DNA from 3 places in the Variovorax sp. 05N34 genome. Region 3 is predicted to be linked to each of the others. Evidence: predicted binding sites of a transcription regulator. Region 3 holds the regulator's gene; each other region holds the start of a gene.

Region 1 (7,580 bases), 560 kb from region 3:
TCGGCATGCGCGGTGCATCGGGCGCGCGAGCTTCGAGGCTGCTGTCGAATTCGCTCGTCGTCACATCGACCGGCCGCACCTCGACACCATGGCGCCGCGCATCCTGCACGAGCTGCGAAGGGCTGTAGAAGCCCATCGGCTGCGCATCGAGCAATGCGGCCAGGAAGCAGGCGGGCTCGTGATACTTGATCCACGAGCTCACCGTTACCAGCAGTGCAAAGCTCGCCGCATGGCTTTCAGGAAAGCCGTAGTCGCCGAAGCCGAGCACCTGCTGGAAGATCGCCTCGGCAAACGGGCGCTCATAGCCCCGATTGACCATGCCGCCGACCAGCTTGTCGTGGAACTTGTCCAGGCCGCCCTTGCGCTTCCAGGCCGCCATGGCGCGGCGCAACTGATCGGCTTCGTCGGCCGAGAACTCGGCCGCGATCATGGCGATCTGCATCACCTGTTCCTGGAAGATCGGAACACCCAGCGTGCGCTCCAGTGCGACGCGCAGTTCTTCCTTCTCGTACTTGATCGGCAGCCCCTGGCGCAATCGATCGCGCTGCTTGAGATAGGGATGCACCATGCCGCCCTGTATGGGCCCGGGCCGGACGATCGCCACCTGGATCACCAGGTCTTCATAGGTGCGCGGCTTCAGGCGCGGCAGCATCGACATCTGCGCCCTGCTCTCGATCTGGAACACGCCGACAGTGTCCGCGTCGCAAATCATGTCGAACACCTTCGCATCGTCCTTGGGGATCTGATACATCTGCCGCGTCGTGCCGCGCCAATGGTTCATGAGTTCGAGCCCACGCCGGATGGCGCTGAGCATGCCTAGCGCGAGCACGTCGACCTTGAGCATGCCCATCGCTTCGAGATCGTCCTTTTCCCACTGGATGACCGAGCGGTCTTTCATGGACGCCTTTTCCACCGGCACCAGGCGCGTGAGCCGCGTGTGCGTGAGCACGAAGCCGCCGACGTGCTGGCTCAGGTGGCGCGGAAAACCCCTGAGCTCCCGCGTGAGCTCGATCCATTGCAGCAGCTTGAGCTCGTCCTCCTGCACGCCCACGCGCTCTGCGGCGGCGCGCAGTTGCTCGCCCAGCACGGCTTCGTCGAACCAGTAGTGGTCCTTGGCGAATTCGTCGACGAGCCGCGCATCGATGCCGAGCGCCTTGCCCACGTCGCGCAGCGCACTGCGGGCGCGATAGCAGATGACGACAGCAGCAATGGCTGCGCGTTCGCGCCCGTATTTTTCATAGATGTACTGGATGACTTCTTCGCGCCGCTGGTGCTCGAAGTCGACGTCGATGTCGGGCGGCTCGCGGCGATGGCGGCTGAGAAATCGCTCGAACAGCAGATGGCCTTTGTCCGGGTCGATCGCAGTGATGCCCAGGCAGAAGCAAACCGCCGAATTGGCCGAGGAGCCGCGTCCCTGGCAAAGAATGTCTTTCGAGCGGGCAAAGCGGACGATGTCCTCGACCGTGAGAAAGAACATCTCGTATTCGAGCTCGAGGATCAATCGAAGCTCGCGCTCGATTTGCAGCGACACCTTCTCCGGGATGCCCGAAGGATATTTGTCGCGCGCGCCCTCCCAAGTCTTGCGCACCAGCGTCTGCGCGGGCGTCTCGCCATTGCCGACGCTTTCGAGCGGGTATTTGTAGTTCTCCCGGATCACCTCGGGATCGAAACGGCAACGCCGCGCCACTTCGAGCGTGTTCGCCAGCATCTCGTCGGTGTAGAGCGCGGCCAGCCGCACGCGCTGGCGCAGATGCCGCTCGGCGTTGGACTGCAATGCGAAGCCGCATTCGGCCACGGTCTTGCCTTCGCGCACGGCAGTGAGCACGTCCTGCAGCGGCTTGCGCGCGCGTGCGTGCATGTGTACGTCGCCGGCCGCCACGAGCGGCACGCCGGACCGCTCGCCGGCTTGGAACAGCGTGACGAACCAGAGGTCGTCATCGAGTTCATTGAGCATCTCCACCGCCAGCCACAGGTTGCCGTCGAACAACGCCTTCGCGGCCGAGAGGTCTTCGTGCAATTGCTCGATGTCGATGGCGCCGCCGGGCTTTCGGTCGGGCACGAAAAGAATCTGGCAGTGCTTCAGCGAAGCGACGTCGCTGCCGTCCCAGGTCACCCGGTATTGGCCTTTGGGCAGCTCGGTGGTTCGCGCGGCGGTGATGAACTCGCAGAGGTTGCCCCAACCTTCGGTGTCGTTCGCGATGACCACGAGCCTGAAGCGATCGAAGCGGAATTCGCTGCCGAACAGCAGGCGGAAATCAGGGTTGCGCGGAATGGGCGGCTCGTCAGGATGTTCGCGCTCGTAGACATCGAGCTTGGCGGGCAGTTCGCGCAGGCCGACGTGCGCACGCACCACACCGGCCACAGAGCATTCATCGGTGATTGCAAGCGCCGTGTAGCCGAGCTGATAGGCGCGCTCCACCAGTTCTTCGGGCGTGGAGGCACCGCGCTGAAAGCTGAAGTGGGTCAGGCAATGAAGCTCGGCATAGCCCGGCAGTCCGGGCGCGGGCGGTTGCCGCTCCGGCTGCGGCAAGGCGTGGACCTCGGCGAGCGTCAGCGCACGGGTTTTCTTGCCGCTGAGTTCAGGCATAGAGACCTTGCAAGTACCAGCGGACCTCGCCTTCGGCAAAGCAGGCGGTCGAGCGCTCGCGGAAGATCCACACCAGGCCGGCTTTGGGGCTTTCGGCGACGTAGTAGTCGCGCACTGCGGGTTGGCCGCCCTCTTCCACGCCGCCCCACCAGCCTGCTTCGACGCGCTGGGGGCCGATCAGCCTGCGCAGCGGTCCTTGGTAGCAGGGGCGCTCGCCATCCATCTCAAGAGGCAGCGGCTCCGGCAACAACCACCCCGGGTAGATGGACTCACCCCCAGGCTTCGCGCACTTCGTGTCGCTTTGCCTACCCCCTTGCAGGGGGCAACACTGGTGGACCGGCGGAGCCGGTTCCACGGTGTTTCTGGAAGGGCGCTGTTTTGGGGCTTGCAGGGCGGGTTGCCACACTTGCATGCGTTCGGGGCGGTGGTCGGGCTGTAGCTTGGGCACCAGGACTTGCTGGGGGCCCAGGCGTGCACTGAGGCGCTCGACCATTTCGTGGAGCTTGTCGCCCTTGCGGTTGTCTTCGGGCAAGAAGCTGGTGCTGGCGCCGGCCCAGGGATCGGTTTCGAGCGAACGCAGGCGCAGCCAGCTTGCGGGGGCGGCCAATGTGGTGAGCGCGAGTTTCTCGACCAGGAGCCGGCGCAGGTGCGCCATGTCCTGCGTGGGCTCGGCAGTGCGCACGGTGATGTTCTGGTGCGGCGGCAGGTTCACGCCGTTGAAGCGCTTGAGGTCGAGCGTCCATTCGAGTTCGAGCGCGCGTGCGCCGCGCTGGCGTGCGCGCAGCCAGATCTGCAGCCCCGCGAGGAGGCGGTTGGCCGACCACATGAGCTCGTTGGCGCCTTCGGCCAGCGCAGGCAGTTCGAGCTTCTGCTCGAAGACGTCGGGCAGGCTGAGCCACGCATGGCTTTCGGGACGCGAGCCCCAGGCGATGTCCAGCGCATTGCGCAAGCCGGTTCCAAAGCGCCGGGACAAGCCGCCGCGCGGCAAGGCGGCCACATCGCCCCAGGTGCGGCAACCCAGGCGCGCGAGCAGTTCGAGGTGCTCGTGCGCGGCGCTCAATGTGTCCAGTGGCAGGCCGGCGGGCATGTCGTCGGGCCGGCGTTCGCCGCGCACGAAAAGACGCAGCCGCGCCAAGGCCTCCAGGCTGGTCGCGCCCTGCGCTCCTTTCAGGGCCGCGTCGGGCGCAGGGTTGGCGCTGGCGAGTTGGCGCATCAGGCCCAGCCGACCGCCCCAGAGTCTTTCGCAGGCGGAGACTTCGAGCATCAGCGCTTCGTCCTGCCAGGCGACGTGCGGCGTGAATTGCAGCGCCCACCAGCCCAGGGCTTCGGTGGGCGGAAGGGGCGTGCCGGCTTGAGGTGGCCCAGCGGACTCAGGCAACCACTGCAAGGCGATCCAGTGCATGGCGTCCTTCCTTCCAGGCCTCGATGTGCACCACGGTGGCGGCATCGTGCGCCGGTGCCGTGCCCTGCTGTTGCAGGCGCAGCTTGCGTCGCAGCCGGGCGGCGGCGAGCAAGGCGCTCATGCGCTCGCTGCGTGCCGGCAGCATCACCGGCGCAGCGAGCGGCGGGCCGCGGCGCTTGAGGATGTGGAGTTCGATCTGGGCCGCATCGGCCTCGCTGCGCATGATCTGCAGCCGCAGCCGCGCCGGAGAGGCCGTTTGTGCCACCGTCCAGGGCCGGCAGACGAACAACACCGCATCGTGCTGCGCGGCAGCCAGCTGGAGCCGCCGCAATTCGCCGACCCGGGCCTGCGGCAACCAGGCCAGCACGGCGCCCACGTCAGCGCAGCGCAGCGCCTGCTCGCAGGCCCACAGCCGCGCGGCTGCGGCCTCGCTCCGGACCCACATCAGCGCCTCGGGCCTGAGGCCGTGCGCGGCCAGCGAGGCGCCGAAGGGCTCGCAGGGTGCGCCGATCAGCACCACCGGCCCGCCCCGCGCTTCCGCCGCCTGCACCAGACCGGGCAGCACCAGCTGCCAGAGCGGGTCTTCAGGCGCGGCCTGCAGCAGTTCCGTCATGGCGCCGACCGGCCAGCCGCCGCCCGGCAACTGGGCGTCCAGCGCAGCGTGGCCGGTCCCGATGACCTGCGCATCGGCGCTGCCGAGTTCGTCGGCATGCCAGACGCCGCGGCCGGCGCCAGCGGAAAAAGAGTCGAGGAAAGGAAGGCCCATGATCAAAAGGTGAATAACTGTATTTTCATCCAGTATTTTCGGCCCTGCAACCGGAAGGACAAAGGAGAAAAGAGAGACACTGGCGCGCCAAAAAGGAGATTTCTTCATGACTTCATCCCCGCAGCTTTCCCAGGCCGACAAGGCCAGGACCTTCCGCGCCCTCCACGAATCCACCGAGGGTTTCATCATTCCGAACCCCTGGGACGTCGGCACGGCGCACCTGCTCGCGGGGATGGGGTTCAAGGCATTGGCCACCACCAGCGCCGGCCTGGCTTTCTCGCTCGGCCGGCCCGACAACGCCATTTCGCGCGACCACGTGCTCACGCATCTTCGAAGTCTTTCGGCCATCGACCTGCCCGTGAGCGCCGACCTGGAAAACGGCTTTGGCGACGCCCCGGAGGAAGTCGCGCAGACCATTCGGCTCGCAGCCGAGGCGGGCGTCGTCGGTGGATCGATCGAGGACGCCACCGGCCGCGCCGACGATCCCATCTATGCCCGCGACCTTGCGGTGGAACGCATTCGCGCCGCCGCGGAAGCGGCCCGCGCGCAGCCCTTTCCCTTCACCCTCACCGCGCGCGCCGAAAACCATCTTCACGGGCGCAACGACCTGGTAGACACCATCGCGCGCCTGCAGGCCTACCAGGAAGCCGGCGCCGATGTGCTCTTTGCGCCCGGCCTGGTCACGCGCGAAGACATCTCCACCGTACTGCGCGAGATCGATCGCCCGCTGAATGTGCTGATGGGCCTGGGCGCCGTCACGCTCGACGCGAAGACGCTGTTCGGACTCGGCGTGCGCCGCATCAGCGTCGGCGGCTCGCTGGCGCGCGCCGCGATGGGCGCCTTCCTGAACGCCGCCAACGAGTTACGCGAGCACGGCACCTTCACCTACGCCAGCAAGGCGGTGAGCCATCGAGAAATCAACGCGATGTTCTCAGCGCATTGAACCGGCGATGACCGGGGCAACGGGCGATGATGGCCAATGACCTTCTCCTCACGCGCACCCAGTTGCTGCGGTTGGGCATCGCGCTCTGCGCCGGCGTCGCACTCCCTGGATTCGCGCAGCAAGGCAGATCGAAGATGAACACTCGCCCCATGCCCTCCACGAAGGAAGCCCTGCCGGTGGTCGGCTGCGGCACCTGGATCGGATTCGACCAGCGGCCCGGCACCGCCGCCTACCAGCAGCTTCCCGGCGTGCTCGAAGCGTTGTTCGCGGCCGGCGGAACCGTGATCGACAGTTCGCCGATGTACGGCCGCTCCGAAGAAACCACCGGCGAATTGCTGGCCGAATCGAAGCAGCGCGACAAGGCCTTTCTTGCGACCAAGGTCTGGACCTCGGGCCGCGAGGCCGGCATTGCGCAGATGGAGAAATCTTTCGAGCGGCTGCGCACCGAACGCATCGACCTGATGCAGGTGCACAACCTCGTCGACTGGAAAACCCATCTCGCCACGCTGCACGGCTGGAAGGACAAAGGCCGCGTGCGCTACATCGGCATCACGCACTACACCGAATCAGCGTACGGCGAAGTCGAAGCCGTGCTGCGTGCGCAGAAGCTCGATTTCTTGCAGATCAACTATTCGCTCGATGCGCAAGGCGCCGCGCAACGATTGCTGCCCCTGGCGGCCGAACGCGGCGTGGCGGTGATCGTCAATCTGCCTTTTGGTGGCGGCGGGCTGCTGCGCAGGCTGCGCGACAAACCCGTGCCAGTCTGGGCGACGGAGATCGGTTGCACGAGCTGGGCACAGGTGCTGATCAAGTTCGTGCTGAGCCATCCGGCCGTGACCTGCACCATTCCCGGCACCAGCCGAGCCGAGCACATGGCCGACAACGCGGCGGCCGGCACAGGGATCTTGCCGGACGCGGCATTCTGGAAAAAGAACCTGGCGTCGTTGCAGATCTAGGCACTGGGCTATCCGACGGATGGCAGCCAGAGATGCACCGTCGCAGCACACTCGAATTCCTCGCGCCTTTCAGGGGCTTGCCAATTGCCGAACATGTCCGTTGGGAGCGTCGCCGTTCCCTCCCCTTCGCAAACCAACTTCGCGGGAGCCAATCATCATGAATCATCGACATCAGCGAGAACGACAAAGCGGCAGGGAAGCGCGAGCGGCGTGCTGAAGATTGAATAGTCATGACATGACCATCCAATGGGACGAGCTCCGGGCCGCGTATGACGAGTGGCGCGCGGAGCGCGACAAGTACGACCGCTGGATGACGGTGCTGGCGGCCGCCGAGCCGTACGACAAGGCCGAGCTGCAGAAAGACATGGAAGAGCTCGATGCGAGGCACAAGGTCTTTCTGGAGAAGATCAGGCCGTTCGTCCGGTCGCTCGCCTAGTTTGCGATGAGCACGAGGATCGTCCAGTTCCTGGCCATCCTGATTGGCGCGCTCGCGCTGATTCCTTCAGGCGCGCACCTGGCTGCGCTTCCGAACAAGATCGGCCTTGACCAGTCGGAGTATTTTCTGGTCCAAGGCATCTATCGCGGCTGGTGGGTGCTCGGGCTGTTCTGGGTTGCGGCGCTCGTGGCGAACATCGTCCTGGCGATCGTCGTTCGCTCGCAAGCCGGACCGTTCTGGCTTGCGCTGTGCGCTGCAGCCTGCATCGTCGCCATGTTCGCGATCTTCGTCGCCTGGACCTTGCCCGCCAATCAAGCGACGCAGAACTGGACCGATGTCCCAGCCCATTGGGAGTCATTGAAACGCCAGTGGGAGTACTCCCATGCGGCAAATACGGCCATCGTGTTCATCGCTCTCTGCCTGGTTGCTGCGTCGGCGCTGTCCTGGCGGCAGGCGTGATGCCTATGCCGCCACCCACACCGTCTTGATG
Region 2 (7,580 bases), on a different contig from region 3:
GGTTTCGGATCAGTTCCTTGAGCAGGGTCGGATTGCCGTCGATCCCCACCCCCGGTGCGCCCGGCTCGGCGCCCTCATAGCCGAGGTCGATGCGCTTGTCGATCGCCCGGGGTACGGCCTCGCGCACGACCTCGATGGTGAGCCGTGCGAGGTCGCAGGGCTGGCGGCCGATGTTGGCGCCGCTGCTTTCCGCGCGCGCGAGCGACAGGAGCTGATTGACCGTGTGCGTCGCACGCACGCTGGCACGGCCGATTTGCTTGAGCGACTGCTTCAGTTCGTCCGCATTGGCGCCTTCGCGCTGTGCAAGATCGGCCTGCATGCGAAGTCCTGCGAGGGGCGTCTTCAGCTGGTGAGCTGCATCGGCAAGAAAGCGCTTTTGCGTGCCGATCGAATCGTTGAGCTTGCTCAGGAGATCGTTCACCGACAGGACCAACGGCACGACTTCGAGCGGCACCGAGGATTCGTCCAACGGACTCAGGTCTCCAGGCCGGCGCTCGCGAATGCGCGCCTCGACCACCGACAGCGGTTTGATGCCGCGCACGAGCGCCAACCAGATCAGAAGCACCGCCAGCGGAAGGATCGCGAACTGCGGCAACAGTACGCCCTTGATGATTTCTGTGGCGAGCACCGACTGCTTCTCGCGCGTCTCGGCCATCTGAAGCAACGCCACCGGTGTGTCGGGGCTGCTGCCGGCTATCCAGAGCGAGGCCACCCGAACCTGTCGCCCATGGATGTCGCTGCTGCTCAGGTACACCGCGCCGGGTGTTGGCGGATCGTCGCTGGACGGAAAGGGCACGTCCGGATCGCCGCTCAGCAGCGTGCCGTGCGCATCGAGCAACTGGTAATAGACGCGGTCGACGTCATCACCACCCAGGATCTCGCGTGCCGGCTGCGGCAGCACGAACTTGACGCGCCCTTGATCGACCTCGACCATGCGCGCCAGCGTCTGGATATTGGATTCGAGTGCGCGGTCGAAGGGCGCGTTGGCAATGCCCTGCGCAACCAGCCAGGTGACCCCGATGCTGACCGGCACCAGCAGCAGGAGCGGCGTGAGCATCCAGTCGAGGATCTCGCCGAAGAGAGAGCGCTGCGCGCGCTGGAAGAGCTTCACGCTCGCCCCCAGGCTTGCCCACTTCGTGTGGCCGCCCACCCCCTGCCGGGGGCAACACCAGCGGCCCGGCGGAGCCGGTTCCGCGGTGTTTCACCAATGGGCCTGGCTGCGCAGGCCATTGACGTCAGGGCGCCATGGGGCATCAGGAGGGGATTTTTTCGAGGCAGTAGCCGAGGCCGCGGACGGTGGCGATACGCACCGGGCCCTTCTCGATTTTCTTGCGCAAGCGGTGGATATAGACCTCGATCGCGTTGAGGCTGACTTCCTCGCCCCATTCGCACAGGCGTTCGACCAGTTGATCCTTGCTCACCAGCCGCCCGGCGCGCTGGAGCAGCACTTCGAGAAGGCCCAGTTCGCGCGCCGACAGTTCGATCATCTTGCCGTCGATGGTCGCAACGCGGCCGGCCTGGTCGTAGACCAGCGGACCGTGCTTGATGGCGTTGCTCGTGCCGCCCATGCCGCGGCGCGTGAGCGCACGCACGCGTGCTTCCAGTTCCTGCAGCGAAAAGGGCTTGGCCATGTAGTCGTCCGCGCCGTAGTCGAGGCCCTTGACTCTTTCCTCGACGCTGTCGGCTGCGGTCAGCACCAGTACCGGCAGTTGCGAGCCGCGTGCGCGAAGTCGCTTGAGAATCTCCAGGCCATGCATATTGGGCAGGCCGAGATCGAGAATGAGTAGATCGAACTCGCTGTTCGTCATCAATGCGGCGTCGGCCTGCGAGCCGGTCGCCACATGATCGACCGCCGAGCCGGAAGTTCGCAGGCTTCGCAGCAGCGCATCGGCCAGCACCTGGTCATCTTCCGCAATCAGTATTCGCATCCCAGCCTCCAGACATCGCAGCTTGCACCGGCCGCCGCCCTATCGGGAATTCTAGGACGCGGCATAGGCTTCGAGTCCGATGGTTACCACGGTGGCGACGTCATCGCCGACGCTCGCCCGGAACTCTGCTTCGGCCTGTGCGACCGCGTTTCGAAATGCCTGGAGCCATGCCAGCCCATCCGAGGTGAACATCACGCGGCGCGCGCGTGCGTCGAGTGGATCCGCGCTGCGGGTCACGAGGCCCCACGCCTCGCATTGGTCGACCAGCGTGCCCATGGCCTGCTTGGTCATTCCTGCTCGCTCGGCGAGCTCCGTGAGGCGCGAGCCTTCGCGCGCCAGATGCCGCGTGATGTGGATATGGGCCGCGCTCACCTGCGCCCGTGCCGCGAGATTGGAAAGCGCCAGCGGCACGTCCGCGTCGTGGGCCATCAATGCGAGAACGCGTTCATCGAAGCGGCGCATGGCGTGGCCCAGAAGCCGGCCCAGGTGGGTTTGCCGCCAGGCATCGTGGTCGATGGGAAAAATCATGTCATTCATGCCGGACGATAGTAAACCAAACTGACCAAAAAACACGAGATCGACCGCGAATCAACCTCTACACTACTGTTCAAGCATCCAGCCTGTGATTAAAAGCAGAGTGGATGAATCCAACACAACCCGTTGATATTCAAGGAGTTTTTACATGGACGCAATCGTCAAGGGCACAAGTATTTCGGCCCCCAACAGCGAAAAAGCCAAGGCTCTGCAGGCCGCGCTGGCCCAAATCGAAAAGCAGTTCGGCAAGGGCACGATCATGCGTCTGGGCGAGGGCGAAGCGCTCGAAGACATCCAGGTGGTCTCCACCGGCTCGCTGGGTCTGGACATCGCGCTTGGCGTCGGCGGCCTGCCGCGCGGCCGGGTGATCGAGATCTACGGTCCGGAATCCTCGGGCAAGACCACGCTCACGCTCCAGGTCATCGCCGAAATGCAGCGCCAGGCCGGCACCTGCGCCTTTGTCGATGCCGAGCACGCACTTGACGTGCAATACGCCCAGAAGCTCGGCGTGAACCTGTCCGACCTGCTCATCAGCCAGCCCGACACCGGCGAGCAAGCTCTCGAAATCGTCGATTCACTGGTGCGCTCCGGCGCGGTCGACCTGATCGTGGTCGACTCGGTCGCCGCGCTCACGCCCAAGGCCGAAATCGAAGGTGAAATGGGCGACTCCCTGCCTGGCCTGCAGGCTCGCCTCATGAGCCAGGCGCTGCGCAAGCTCACGGCCACCATCAAGAAGACCAACTGCATGGTCATCTTCATCAACCAGATCCGCATGAAGATCGGCGTGATGTTCGGATCGCCCGAAACCACCACCGGCGGCAACGCCCTGAAGTTCTACGCCTCCGTGCGCCTCGATATCCGCCGCATCGGAACCATCAAGAAGGGCGACGAGGCGATCGGCAACGAAACCAAGGTCAAGGTGGTCAAGAACAAGGTCTCGCCGCCCTTCAAGACCGCGGAGTTCGACATCCTGTTCGGCGAAGGCATCAGCCGCGAAGGCGAGATCATCGACATGGGCGTGACCGCCAAGATCGTCGACAAGTCAGGCGCCTGGTACGCCTACAACGGCGAAAAGATCGGGCAAGGCCGCGACAACGCGCGTGAGTTCCTGCGCGAAAACCGCGAGCTGTCGCGCGAGATCGAGAACAAGGTGCGCGAATCGCTCGGCATTCCGCTGCTTCTGGCCGAGACACCCGACGCGTCGGCGGAAAAGGCTGAGAAGCCCGAAAAAGCAGAGAAGGCCGAGAAAGCCGAGAAGGCAGGGAAGTAGGGCGGCTCCTCCGCAGCAGCGCTCGCCCGACGCGGCGGGCGCGGTTATGAACCGCAGCGATCATTCATGCCATGGCCTTTGCCGCACCATCCCTCAAGGGCCGCGCGCTTCGCCTGTTGAGCCAACGTGAGCATTCACGCGCGGAGCTCGAACGCAAGCTCGCCAAGTACGAAGAGCAGCCGGGCGAGCTGTCACTCGCGCTCGACGAGCTGACCGCCAAGGATTTCATCAGCGAGGCGAGGGTGGTGCAGTCGGTTCTGCATCAGCGTGCCGCAAGGCATGGCGCTGCCCGAGTGCGCCAGGAATTGCTTCACAAGGGCATCGCACCCGAAGCAGTCGCGGAGGCTGTCGCGAGCCTGCAGGGCAGCGAGCTGGACCGCGCCCGCGAAGTCTGGCGACGCCGCTTCGATGCGCTCCCGCAGGACGCAACGCAACGCGCGAAGCAGACGCGATTCTTGCTGGCGCGCGGATTCTCCGGCGCCGTGGTCTCCAGGGTGTTGCGCTACGACCCGGACGAGTGAGCCGCCGCGCCGGGAGGCTGCAAAGCCAGGATCGGTTCAGATCCCCAGCATCAGCTTCAGGTTCTGGACCGCCGCACCGCTAGCGCCCTTGCCCAGGTTGTCGAGCCGGGCGATGACGACGGCGTGCCGATGGTCTTCATTCGGGAACACGCGGATCTCGAGCTGATTGGTGTCATTGAGGGCCAGCGGATCGAGCTTGCCATCCGAGCTCGGCGGCAACACCTTCACGAACTGCTCCGGCGTGTTGCTCTTGGCGTAGTGCGAGGCGAGAGCGTCGTGCAGGTCGCTCGCCTTCGGGCGGCCGGGCAGGTCATCGAGGTGCAGCGGCAACTGGACCAGCATGCCTTGCTTGAAGTTGCCCACTGCGGGAATGAACACGGGCCGGCGGGTCAGGCCGGTGTATTTCATGATCTCGGGGATATGCTTGTGCTTGAGTCCGAGCGCATAGGTTTCGAAAGCCGGCGCGGCGCCTGCTTCGTACGCTTCGATCATGGTCCGACCGCCGCCGGAATAGCCGCTGACCGAGGGCAGGGCGATCGGGAACCCGGGTGGAAGCAGTCCGGCGTCCACCAGCGGGCGAACGATCGCGATGGCGCCCGTCGCGTAGCAGCCCGGATTGGCGACGCGCTCGGCCTTGGCGACGGCGTCCTTCTGGCCGGCCACCAGCTCTGGAAATCCGAACACCCAGCCTTCCGCCGTACGGTGCGCGGTAGAGGCGTCGATGATCTTGGGACGGCGGCCTTCGAGTTGATCGATCAAGGCCACTGATTCACGTGCGGCGTCGTCGTGCAGGCAGAGCACCACGAGATCGACGCCTGCCATCAGCTCACGCTTTGCGGCGACGTCTTTTCGGAGCTCAGGGGCGATGCTCACGAGTTCGATGTGCGGCATCGACTGGAGCCGCTCGCGGATCTGCAGGCCGGTCGTGCCGGCTTCGCCATCAATGAAGACCTTGGGCATGGGAGGGCCTCGAAAAAGCTCTGACGTCTCTGGAGTAACTACGTATTGACCACAGCGCAAGGGGCGGCCCTTGGTGCGGCGCACCATGATACAGTCCTCTGCTGTTCGCCGCCCCCGCCGCCAGGCGCCGTGGCCCGCGGACAACAGCCACAATTTCTCCCGATCTCCAAACCCCGTTCCGAGAGACACCCTCATGAAGATTCACGAGTACCAAGGCAAGGAAATTCTTGCCAAGTTCGGCGTGCCTGTGCCCCGTGGCATTCCGGCGTACACAGTGCAGGAGGCGGTCGAAGCCGCTCAGAAGCTCGGCGGCCCCGTCTGGGTCGTCAAAGCCCAAATCCACGCGGGCGGCCGCGGCAAGGGCGGCGGCGTCAAGGTCGCCAAATCGATCGAAGACGTCAAGAAGCTGGCCGGCGACATCCTCGGCATGCAGCTCAAGACACACCAGACCGGTCCTGAAGGCCAGAAGGTGCGCCGCCTCTACATCGAAGACGGCGCGGACATCCAGAAGGAATACTACGTCTCGGTCGTGACCGATCGCGCGACGCAAAAGGTCGCGATCATCGCTTCCAGCGAGGGCGGCATGGACATCGAGGAAGTGGCCCACTCCACGCCCGAGAAGATCGTCACCGAATTCGTCGACCCGCTCACCGGCCTCGGCGACGCGCAAGCCAAGAAGATATCCGATGCCATCGGCATGCCGGCAGACTCTACGGCCCAAGCCGTGGACGTCCTCAAGAAGCTCTACACCTGCTACATGGAAACGGACGCCTCGCTGGTCGAGATCAACCCGCTCAACCGTGACAGCAAGGGCAACGTCGTCGCGCTCGACGCCAAGTTCAACTTCGACAGCAACGCGCTGTTCCGCCATCCCGAAATCGTGGCGCTGCGCGACCTCGACGAGGAAGACGCAGCCGAAGTCGAAGCCAGCAAGTTCGATCTCGCCTACATCAGCCTCGACGGCAACATCGGCTGCCTCGTGAACGGCGCCGGCCTTGCCATGGCAACCATGGACACCATCAAGCTCTTCGGTGGCGAACCGGCCAACTTCCTGGACGTCGGCGGCGGCGCCACACCCGAGAAGGTGACCGAAGCCTTCAAGATCATGCTGAAGAACAAGAACGTCGAGGCCATCCTCGTCAACATCTTCGGCGGCATCATGAAGTGCGACACCATCGCAACCGGCGTCATCGCAGCCTGCAAGGCCGTGAACCTGCAGGTGCCGCTGGTGGTGCGCATGAAGGGCACCAACGAAGTCGAAGGCAAGAAGCTGCTGGCCGATTCCGGCCTGCCGATCATCAGCGCCGACACCATGGCGGAAGCGGCCCAGAAGGTCGTGGCAGCAGTCAAGAAAGCCTAAGGAAACGTCATGTCGATCTACATCAACAAAGACACCAAAGTCATCACGCAAGGTATCACCGGCAAGACCGGTCAGTTCCACACTGAAAAGTGCCAGGAATACGCGAACGGCAAGAACTGCTTCGTGGCCGGCGTGAATCCGAAGAAGGCCGGCGAGTCGATCTTCAACATCCCGATCTTCGGCTCCGTCAAGGAAGCCGCCACGCAAACCGGCGCGACCGTGTCCGTGATCTACGTGCCGCCGGCTGGCGCTGCCGCCGCGATCTGGGAAGCCGTCGAGGCCGACCTGGACATGGCGATCTGCATCACCGAAGGCATTCCCGTTCGCGACATGCTCGAAGTGCGCAACAAGATGAGGGCCAAGGAAGCCGCCGGCGGCAAGAAGACGCTGCTGCTCGGCCCGAACTGCCCCGGCCTGATCACGCCCGACGAAATCAAGATCGGCATCATGCCCGGCCACATTCATCGGAAGGGCCGTATCGGGGTGGTCAGCCGCTCGGGCACGCTCACCTATGAAGCCGTGGCGCAATTGACCGAAATCGGTCTTGGCCAGTCGAGCGCTGTCGGCATCGGTGGCGACCCGATCAACGGGCTCAAGCACATCGACGTGATGAAGGCCTTCAACGACGATCCCGACACCGACGCCGTCATCATGATCGGCGAAATCGGCGGCCCCGACGAAGCCGACGCGGCACGCTGGTGCAAGGACAACATGAAGAAGCCGATCGTCGGCTTCATTGCCGGCGTGACTGCCCCTCCCGGCAAGCGCATGGGTCATGCAGGCGCGCTGATTTCCGGCGGCGCTGATACAGCGGACGCCAAGCTGGCCATCATGGAAGAATGCGGATTCACCGTGACGCGCAACTTCTCTGAGCTCGCCAAGCGCCTGAAGGCACTTATCTGATAATCGCGCCTAGCGGTGTGAACCACACAAGAAAAAGCGCCCGCAATTCAGGTTGCGGGCGCTTTTTCAATCAATAACACGTGGCTTGAGACATGGAACTTTTG
Region 3 (7,580 bases):
GCAAGTTCACCGAGATGCAGTTGCGCCTGCCGGTCGCGGATGCGGAAGCGCAGCGCGACTACCCGAAGGAACTGATCGTGGCCGTGTCGTCCGATGGGCGCTACTCGATCAACAAGAGCGTTCTGCCGGACCGCAGCGTGGAAGGCGTAGCGGCGGCGCTGGCCGCTGCCACCGGCGGAGCAACGGACCGCGTCGTGATCATCAGCGCCGACGCCAGCGCAACCCACCAGTCCGTGATCACCGTCATGGAAGCGGCGCGCCGGGCGGGTCTGATACAGATCACCTTCGCAACACAGTCAGCCGCGCAGGCGGGACGATAGCCTTGGCGTCGTTGCGGCAGGCTTGGCTGCAACGCGGAGCGCTCGCACGGCTGCTGTGGCCGCTGTCGCAGTTGTATGGTGCGATCACCGGGCTCCGGCGCTGCCTGTATCGACTCGGAATCCTGCGAACCACACGAGTTGGCGTGCCCGTGGTGGTCGTCGGCAATGTCATCGCCGGAGGGTCCGGCAAGACGCCTGCGGTGATGGCCATCGTGCGGCATCTTCAAACGCGCGGTATCCACGCCGGTGTCGTATCGCGCGGCCATGGGCGAGTCACCGACGATTGCCGGGAAGTCCTCGATGACAGCCATCCTCGTGACGTCGGCGATGAACCCGCGCTGATCCGGCGCTCGACGCGAGTCCCGGTCTTCGTTGCACGGCGGCGCGTTGACGCGGCGATCGCGCTTCTGGCTCGGTATCCGACCACCGAGGTCATCGTGAGCGACGACGGCCTGCAGCATCTCGCCATGGCTCGCGATGTCGAGATTTGCGTTTTCGATGACCGGGGCATCGGAAACGGATGGCTGCTCCCCGCTGGACCTTTGCGCGAAAAGTGGCCGCGTCATTGCGATTTGGTGCTTCACACGGGCGGCCGGCCGGCGTTCGACGGCTTCACTGCACGGCGAATGCTGGCCGACTACGCCGTCCGAAAAGACGGCACGACGATTCCGCTGAGCGATCTTCAATACCAAAATCTCGACGCGGTGGCGGCGATCGCCAAGCCAGAAGCCTTTTTCGACATGCTGCGCGAGCGGGGCTTGCACCTCGAACAATGCATCGCACTTCCGGACCATGACGATTTCGACAACTGGAATGCGCCCGCGACCGGCCGCACGCTGCTCTGCACCGAAAAGGACGCCGTAAAGCTCTGGTGCAAAGTGCCCGACGCATTGGCGGTACCGCTCGTCTTCGAAACGTCGGATGCGTTCTTCGCAGCGCTGGACGCAAAGCTATCATCGCGCGATGGACACCAAGCTGCTTGAACTGCTCGTCTGCCCCGTGACCAAGGGGCCCCTCACTTGGAACGCTGAGAAGCAGGAGCTGGTCTCGCGCAGCGCACGCCTCGCATATCCGGTGCGCGACGGTATTCCGGTGCTGCTCGAAGCGGAAGCCAGGACGCTTTCCGACGAAGAGCTGGGCCTTTGACCGGGCGGGCTGAATTGAACGCGGCGTTCGTCGTCCTGATCCCCGCCCGGCTCGCATCGACCCGACTGCCGGACAAGCCGCTGGCTGACATCGCCGGGCTGCCCATGGTCGTGCGCGTTGCCCAGCGCGCCTTGGTATCAGGCGCCCAGCGCGTCGTGGTGGCGGGAGACGACCCGCGCATCATTGCCGCATGCGCGGCGCATGGCGTGCAGGCGCTGCTGACTCGCACCGATCACGCCAGCGGAAGCGATCGCCTTTCCGAGGCGTGCGCGCAGCTCGGCCTCGCGGACGACGCCATCGTCGTGAACGTGCAAGGCGACGAACCGTTGATCGAGCCGACGTTGATCGACGCGGTCGCACGAACTCTGGCGGACCATCCCGACGCAGCGATGAGCACCGCGGCGCACGCGATCGATTCGCCCGAGGAATTCGCCAATCCCAACGTGGTCAAGACCGTGCTCGACGCCAAGGGCTATGCGCTCTACTTCAGCCGAGCCCCAATCCCCTGGTGGCGCGACGGCTTCGCGGCGCTGGGGCCGAAAGCAGTGCCGACGTCGCCGCCGGCCTTGAGGCACATCGGCATCTACGGCTACCGCGCTGGATTCATCCGGCAGTTTCCGGGCCTGCCTCCTGCGCCCGTCGAAACCACCGAAGCCCTCGAACAACTTCGAGCGCTCTGGCATGGTCATCGCATCGCTGTCCACATCACCTCGGATGCTCCCGGCCCCGGGATCGATACGCCAGAGGATCTCGCGCGAGTTCGCGCCCTTCTCGCTGCTGGCTAGCTTCGTTTTAGCGGGGGGAGCGCATGCTATCCTCGCCGCAATTCCGCCTGGGAAATCCTATGGGAGGCAGCATGGCGCGACATAAATCGAAAAACCTTCCGAGGACACCATGAGACTGATTTTGCTGGGCGCCCCGGGTGCGGGCAAGGGCACGCAAGCGGCCTTCATTTGCCAGAAATACGGCATTCCCCAAATCTCGACCGGCGACATGCTTCGCGCCGCGGTCAAGGCCGGTACGCCGCTTGGCCTGCAGGCACAGTCCGTCATGGCATCGGGCGCGCTGGTGAGCGACGATCTCATCATCAACCTCGTCAAGGAACGCATCGCGCAGCCCGATTGCGCCCAAGGGTTTCTCTTCGACGGCTTTCCACGGACGATCCCCCAAGCCGAAGCGATGCGCTCGGCCGGCGTCAAGCTCGACTACGTGCTTGAAATCGACGTTCCTTTTTCCGACATCATCGAACGCATGAGCGGTCGCCGCTCACACCCGGCGTCTGGCCGCACCTACCACGTGAAGTTCAATCCGCCCAAGGTCATCGGCAAGGACGACCTGACGGGCGAAGACTTGATCCAGCGAGAAGACGACAAGGAAGAGACGGTTCGCAAGCGGCTCGAGGTCTACAGCCAGCAGACGCGGCCGCTGGTCGACTACTACTCGCAGTGGGCCAAATCCGACCCGGCTGCGGCACCCAAGTACCGCTCCATCAGCGGTGTCGGAACGGTGGACGACATCACTCAGCGCGCGCTGGCTGCACTGAGCTCCTGATCTTCATGGCGATGGCCGCCCCGCCAGCAGCTCCAGCACGAGCTCGATGCGCGCCTTGACCGGCGTCAGTGCGCCTGCATCCCGAAGAAGCTCGTTCTGTCTTGGCAAGATGCGCCCCTGCGCACAGCGCGTAGCGCGGACGACCGACACGCCCGCGGCCTGAGCCCGCAAAGCAGCGGCTTCCAGGGCGTGATGCAGGGTTCCGTTTCCGGTGGCGGCAAGCACGAGCCCATCAAGCACTTCGGATGACCCCAACTCACGCTCTCGCACCAAGGCATCGACGATGCTGCCGCGCGCATCCGCATGGCTCATCAGGACCTCGACGCGCGGCCACTTGCGCGCGGCAACCACGCGACTGAAGACCTCGTGGGCGGCTGGCGCGGGGGCCGGCCATGTCCGCACTAGTCGAACACTCCCCTCCTCGACGTAACCCAACGGTCCGGCATCGCCGGAGGCGAAGGCATCGAGCCGGTACGTGTGCACCTTCTGGACGTCGACCGCACCGTGCATGGCCCCGGCGCAGACGGCCACGACACCGCGCGCGCCCTGGGTGGACGCAACGACGATGGAGTCGCGCACATTCTGCGGACCGTCCGGCACCAGCGCGCTGGCGGGCCGCATCGCGCACGTGAGCACCACAGGTTTCACCGATGCGGATGCAATGACGGAATGCAGAAAATACGCGGTTTCCTCCAGCGTATCGGTTCCGTGGGTGATGACGAGCCCTGACACATCGGGCTGCGCCAACCAGTGCACACACCGCTGCGCGAGCTTCTGCCAGATTGCAAAACTCATGTCCTTGCTGTCGATCTGCGCCACCTGTTCGGCCGCGAGTTCCACGCCAGCCGGCGCTTTGATTCCACCCAGCAGTTCCTCGACGCCCACTTGGCCGGCCGTATACCCGATGTTGTCGGCCGAAGACTCGGCGCGGCCTGAGATCGTGCCGCCTGTTCCCAGCACGATCACCTTGCGGATGCGCTCGTCGCCTTGTTTGATTTCATTCATGACTTGCCAACCACAGAAAACTGGTTAAAAATACAGGTACTGGATATTCAGCCAGTTCCTTCAGGAGCCCACATGCAGTTCGCAGTCAAGCTTACCGCCCGCCAGCAGCAGATTCTGGATTTGATCCAAAGCGCGATCGCGCGCACCGGTGCGCCTCCCACTCGCGCAGAGATCGCGGCTGAACTGGGCTTCAAGTCTGCCAACGCAGCCGAAGAGCATTTGCAGGCGCTCGCGCGCAAGGGGGTGATTGAACTCGTCAGTGGCACGTCGCGCGGTATCCGCCTCAAGGGCGATGCATTGCGCGCGCTCAACGAGTCCCGAAACAGCCAATTTTCCTTGTCCCTTCCGGGTATGGCACAACTCGCGCTGCCGCTGATCGGCCGAGTGGCAGCCGGCTCGCCGATCCTGGCTCAAGAACACGTCGACCAAACCTACTATGTCGAAAACACGCTGTTCCAGCGGCAACCCGACTATCTGCTCAAGGTGCGCGGGATGTCCATGCGCGACGCCGGCATCATGGACGGCGATCTGCTGGCGGTGCAGGCCACGAAGGAAGCCCGCAACGGCCAGATCGTGGTCGCCCGCCTGGGCGATGAGGTCACTGTCAAACGGCTCAAGCGCAACAAGCAAGTCATCGAACTGCACGCCGAAAACCCTGACTACCCCACCATCGTTGTTCAACCGGGTGAGCCCTTCGAGATCGAAGGCCTCGCTGTCGGACTGATCCGCAACACGATGTTGATGTAACCCTTCGACCATCCTGCAAGCGAACTCGGTCTGCACCCGTGTTCGCCTCGTTGACGGCCGCGACAGGTGGCGGGCGTATGGCGTAGTGCCATCACCCTGTCGTGGCCAATGAAAGCAATCCTGCCTATGTTCAATCTCTGACTTTTCTGGAGTTCACATGGGAATCGCTCTTCTTAGCATCGTCGACCTGATCTCGCCTCTGCAGACATTGGCCAGCCGATGGATGCCAACGCGTCGGTCAAGCCACATCAGCACGGCGGGCTTGCGCTATGTCGGGGTTCGGCCAAGCTGCGGGTTGCGCCAAAGTCCGGCGACTCGCGAGGATGCGCCGAGCTCGGCGGCACGGCCGCTTCGAGTCGTGCGGATGGTCGATGCCCAGCAAACCGGTCGCCATCCAGGCCGGGTGGTGATTTCCGGCCGCATGGCGGACGTATGCGCCGAGCTCGACAGGCTCGTAGCACTCGAGGCCGCCGCCTCTCCCCCGTCGCCAGGCCTTCGCGCTCATCTGCATTGACGGCAGAGAAGCCCGCAAGCGCGCTGCTCTCGCCGCAAAATTGTTCAAGATAAGCGGAGGCCAGGCAGTGCGCCGACACAGCACGTGGGCGGTGCGAGGCACAATGGCACGCCATGAACATTGTGATCCTCGACGATTATCAGGACGCGGTGCGCAAGCTCAAGTGCGCAGCCAAGCTCGACGCTTATGCGGCCAAGGTCTACACCAACACAGTCAAGGGCATCGGGCAACTCTCGGTCCGCCTCAAGGATGCCGAAGTGATTGTGTTGATCCGTGAGCGCACCAACATCTCCAGGCAACTCATCGAAAAGCTGCCGAAGCTGAGACTCATCTCCCAGACAGGTCGCGTCGGCAGTCACGTCGACGTGAATGCCTGTTCCGAGTTCGGCATCGCCGTCGCCGAAGGCTCGGGCTCGCCGCTGGCCCCGGCCGAGCTGACCTGGGCCCTGATCATGGCCGCCATGCGCCGGCTGCCCCAATACATCAGCAACCTGAAGCACGGCGCCTGGCAGCAGTCGGGCCTCAAGTCGGCGTCGATGCCTCCGAACTTCGGCCTGGGCTCGGTGCTCAAGGGCAAGACGCTCTGCATCTGGGGGTATGGCCGCATCGGCCAATTGGTCGCTCGCTATGGGCAGGCTTTCGGCATGCAGGTGGTCATCTGGGGCCGGGAGCAAAGCTGCGCCAAGGCAAGGTCCGATGGCTTCCAGGTCGCATCGGACCGAGACACCTTCTTCGCCGCGGCCGATGTCCTGTCGGTTCACCTGAGGCTGACGGAAGAGACGCGCGGGCTTGTGACGCTAGAAGACCTGTCGCGCATGAAACCGACGGCGCTGTTCGTGAACACGTCGCGCGCGGAGCTTGTCGAGCAAGACGCTCTTCTTGCTGCGCTCAATCGTGGTCGGCCTGGCCTCGCCGCCATTGATGTGTTCGAAAGCGAGCCGCCGCTGCAAGGCCACGCGCTGCTCCGCCTCGAAAACTGCATCTGCACGCCACACATCGGCTATGTCGAGCAAGACAGCTACGAGATGTACTTCGGGCAAGCCTTCGACAACGTCGTCAGCTTCATCAAGGGCAATCCGACCAACATCGTCAATCCTGGCGCGCTGCAGGTCCGGCGTTGAGACAGTCGGCACCGTCGGCCGCGCTGTGGTCCCTGCTGGCTGGCAACTTCGTGATCGGCACGGGCGTGATGGTCGTGCCCGGAACGCTCAATGAGCTCAGTGCATCACTGCAGGTTAGCGCTGCAACCGCCGGCCAGTTGATCACCGCCGCGGCGGTCGTGATGTGTCTCGGGGCTCCGTTGCTTGCCGCCGTCGTCGCCGGGTGGGATCGCCGCGTGCTGCTGACCTGCACGATGCTCTGGTACGCGGGCGGGCATCTTGTTGCGACCCTGATGCCGAACTTCGTCGGACTGCTTGTCGTCCGCATGTTGACGGTGGTGGCGCCAGCCATCTTCACGCCGCAGGCAGCCGCTTGTGTCGGTCTCCTGGTGCCGAACGAACAGCGCGGGCGTGCCGTCACTTTCGTCTTTCTCGGATGGTCGATGGCGTCAGTGCTGGGGCTTCCGATCGGCGCGCTGATAGGCGGCCATTTCGGGTGGAGGCCCGCATTCCTGCTGATCTCGATGTTGTCGCTCGTGAGCGCCATCTGGGTCTGGCGGCAACTGCCCTCCGGCATTCGACCCGCTGCGTTGTCGCGCGAGTCGTGGGGCCGTGTGTTCAAAAGTCCTTTGCTGATGGGTGTGGTGTGCGTCACCGCGCTGCAGGGGTCCGGGCAGTTTGTCTTGTTCAGCTATTTCGCCCCGCTGCTCAAGCAGCAGCTGGGTGCAAACGCCACTCAACAGGGCCTCATGTGGGCTTGGTTCGGTGCTTGCGGCGTGGTGGGCAACGTGCTCGTCAGCCGCTACATCGACCGTGTGGGGCCACCGCGCATGGTCTTGCTGACGACAGCGTTGATCGCTTTGAGTTTGCTGCTCTGGCCGCTCGGCGTCACGCTGGTATGGCTCGCGCTGCTGCTGACGCCATGGGGACTGGGCTGCTTCGCGACCAATTCGGCGCAACAGGCGCGCCTAGTGTCTCTCGAGCCTTCGCTTGCGCCTGGATCGGTCGCACTGAACAGTTCAGGGATCTACATCGGTCAGGCCATCGGTGCAGCAGCCGGGGGCTGGCTCCTCGCTAACGACGAATCCGCATGGATGAGCTGGGTTGGCTTTGCGACGATGCTCTTTGCCATTGCGCTCAGCATCGCTGTCGAAAAGGCGCAGCGGCGCGCCCCCGCTTTCAGCGCTTGATGATCGG

The links. Region 3 encodes LexA, which represses DNA repair genes until DNA is damaged. Its sites were predicted from a motif close to ACTGTATNNNNATACAGT; they were not measured.
Region 1: a site for LexA is predicted at 4,772-4,789, ahead of imuA (translesion DNA synthesis-associated protein ImuA). Genes of this name have one in related genera too.
Region 2: a site for LexA is predicted at 2,531-2,548, ahead of recA (recombinase RecA). Genes of this name have one in related genera too.

The regions. Positions count from the first base shown of each region.
Region 1 is NZ_JBFTNI010000001.1:681,535-689,114, forward strand. Features, by position in the region: gene AC1DMA_RS03305 (error-prone DNA polymerase) at 1-2,587, opposite strand, end outside; gene AC1DMA_RS03310 (Y-family DNA polymerase) at 2,580-3,989, opposite strand; gene imuA (translesion DNA synthesis-associated protein ImuA) at 3,958-4,755, opposite strand; gene AC1DMA_RS03320 (isocitrate lyase/PEP mutase family protein) at 4,862-5,698, shown strand; gene AC1DMA_RS03325 (aldo/keto reductase) at 5,728-6,654, shown strand; gene AC1DMA_RS03330 (hypothetical protein) at 6,890-7,090, shown strand; gene AC1DMA_RS03335 (DUF1772 domain-containing protein) at 7,097-7,549, shown strand; gene AC1DMA_RS03340 (NAD-dependent succinate-semialdehyde dehydrogenase) at 7,553-7,580, opposite strand, start outside.
Region 2 is NZ_JBFTNI010000005.1:138,506-146,085, reverse strand. Features, by position in the region: gene AC1DMA_RS15335 (sensor histidine kinase N-terminal domain-containing protein) at 1-1,111, opposite strand, end outside; gene AC1DMA_RS15330 (response regulator) at 1,254-1,928, opposite strand; gene AC1DMA_RS15325 (MarR family winged helix-turn-helix transcriptional regulator) at 1,980-2,465, opposite strand; gene recA (recombinase RecA) at 2,611-3,732, shown strand; gene recX (recombination regulator RecX) at 3,804-4,253, shown strand; gene argC (N-acetyl-gamma-glutamyl-phosphate reductase) at 4,290-5,213, opposite strand; gene sucC (ADP-forming succinate--CoA ligase subunit beta) at 5,407-6,573, shown strand; gene sucD (succinate--CoA ligase subunit alpha) at 6,583-7,476, shown strand; gene AC1DMA_RS15295 (TerC family protein) at 7,569-7,580, shown strand, end outside.
Region 3 is NZ_JBFTNI010000001.1:118,087-125,666, reverse strand. Features, by position in the region: gene AC1DMA_RS00685 (ExbD/TolR family protein) at 1-320, shown strand, start outside; gene lpxK (tetraacyldisaccharide 4'-kinase) at 317-1,303, shown strand; gene AC1DMA_RS00675 (Trm112 family protein) at 1,284-1,466, shown strand; gene kdsB (3-deoxy-manno-octulosonate cytidylyltransferase) at 1,481-2,251, shown strand; gene adk (adenylate kinase) at 2,361-3,017, shown strand; gene AC1DMA_RS00660 (asparaginase) at 3,021-4,022, opposite strand; gene lexA (transcriptional repressor LexA) at 4,095-4,769, shown strand; gene AC1DMA_RS00650 (D-2-hydroxyacid dehydrogenase family protein) at 5,397-6,404, shown strand; gene AC1DMA_RS00645 (MFS transporter) at 6,401-7,573, shown strand; gene AC1DMA_RS00640 (tetratricopeptide repeat protein) at 7,563-7,580, opposite strand, start outside.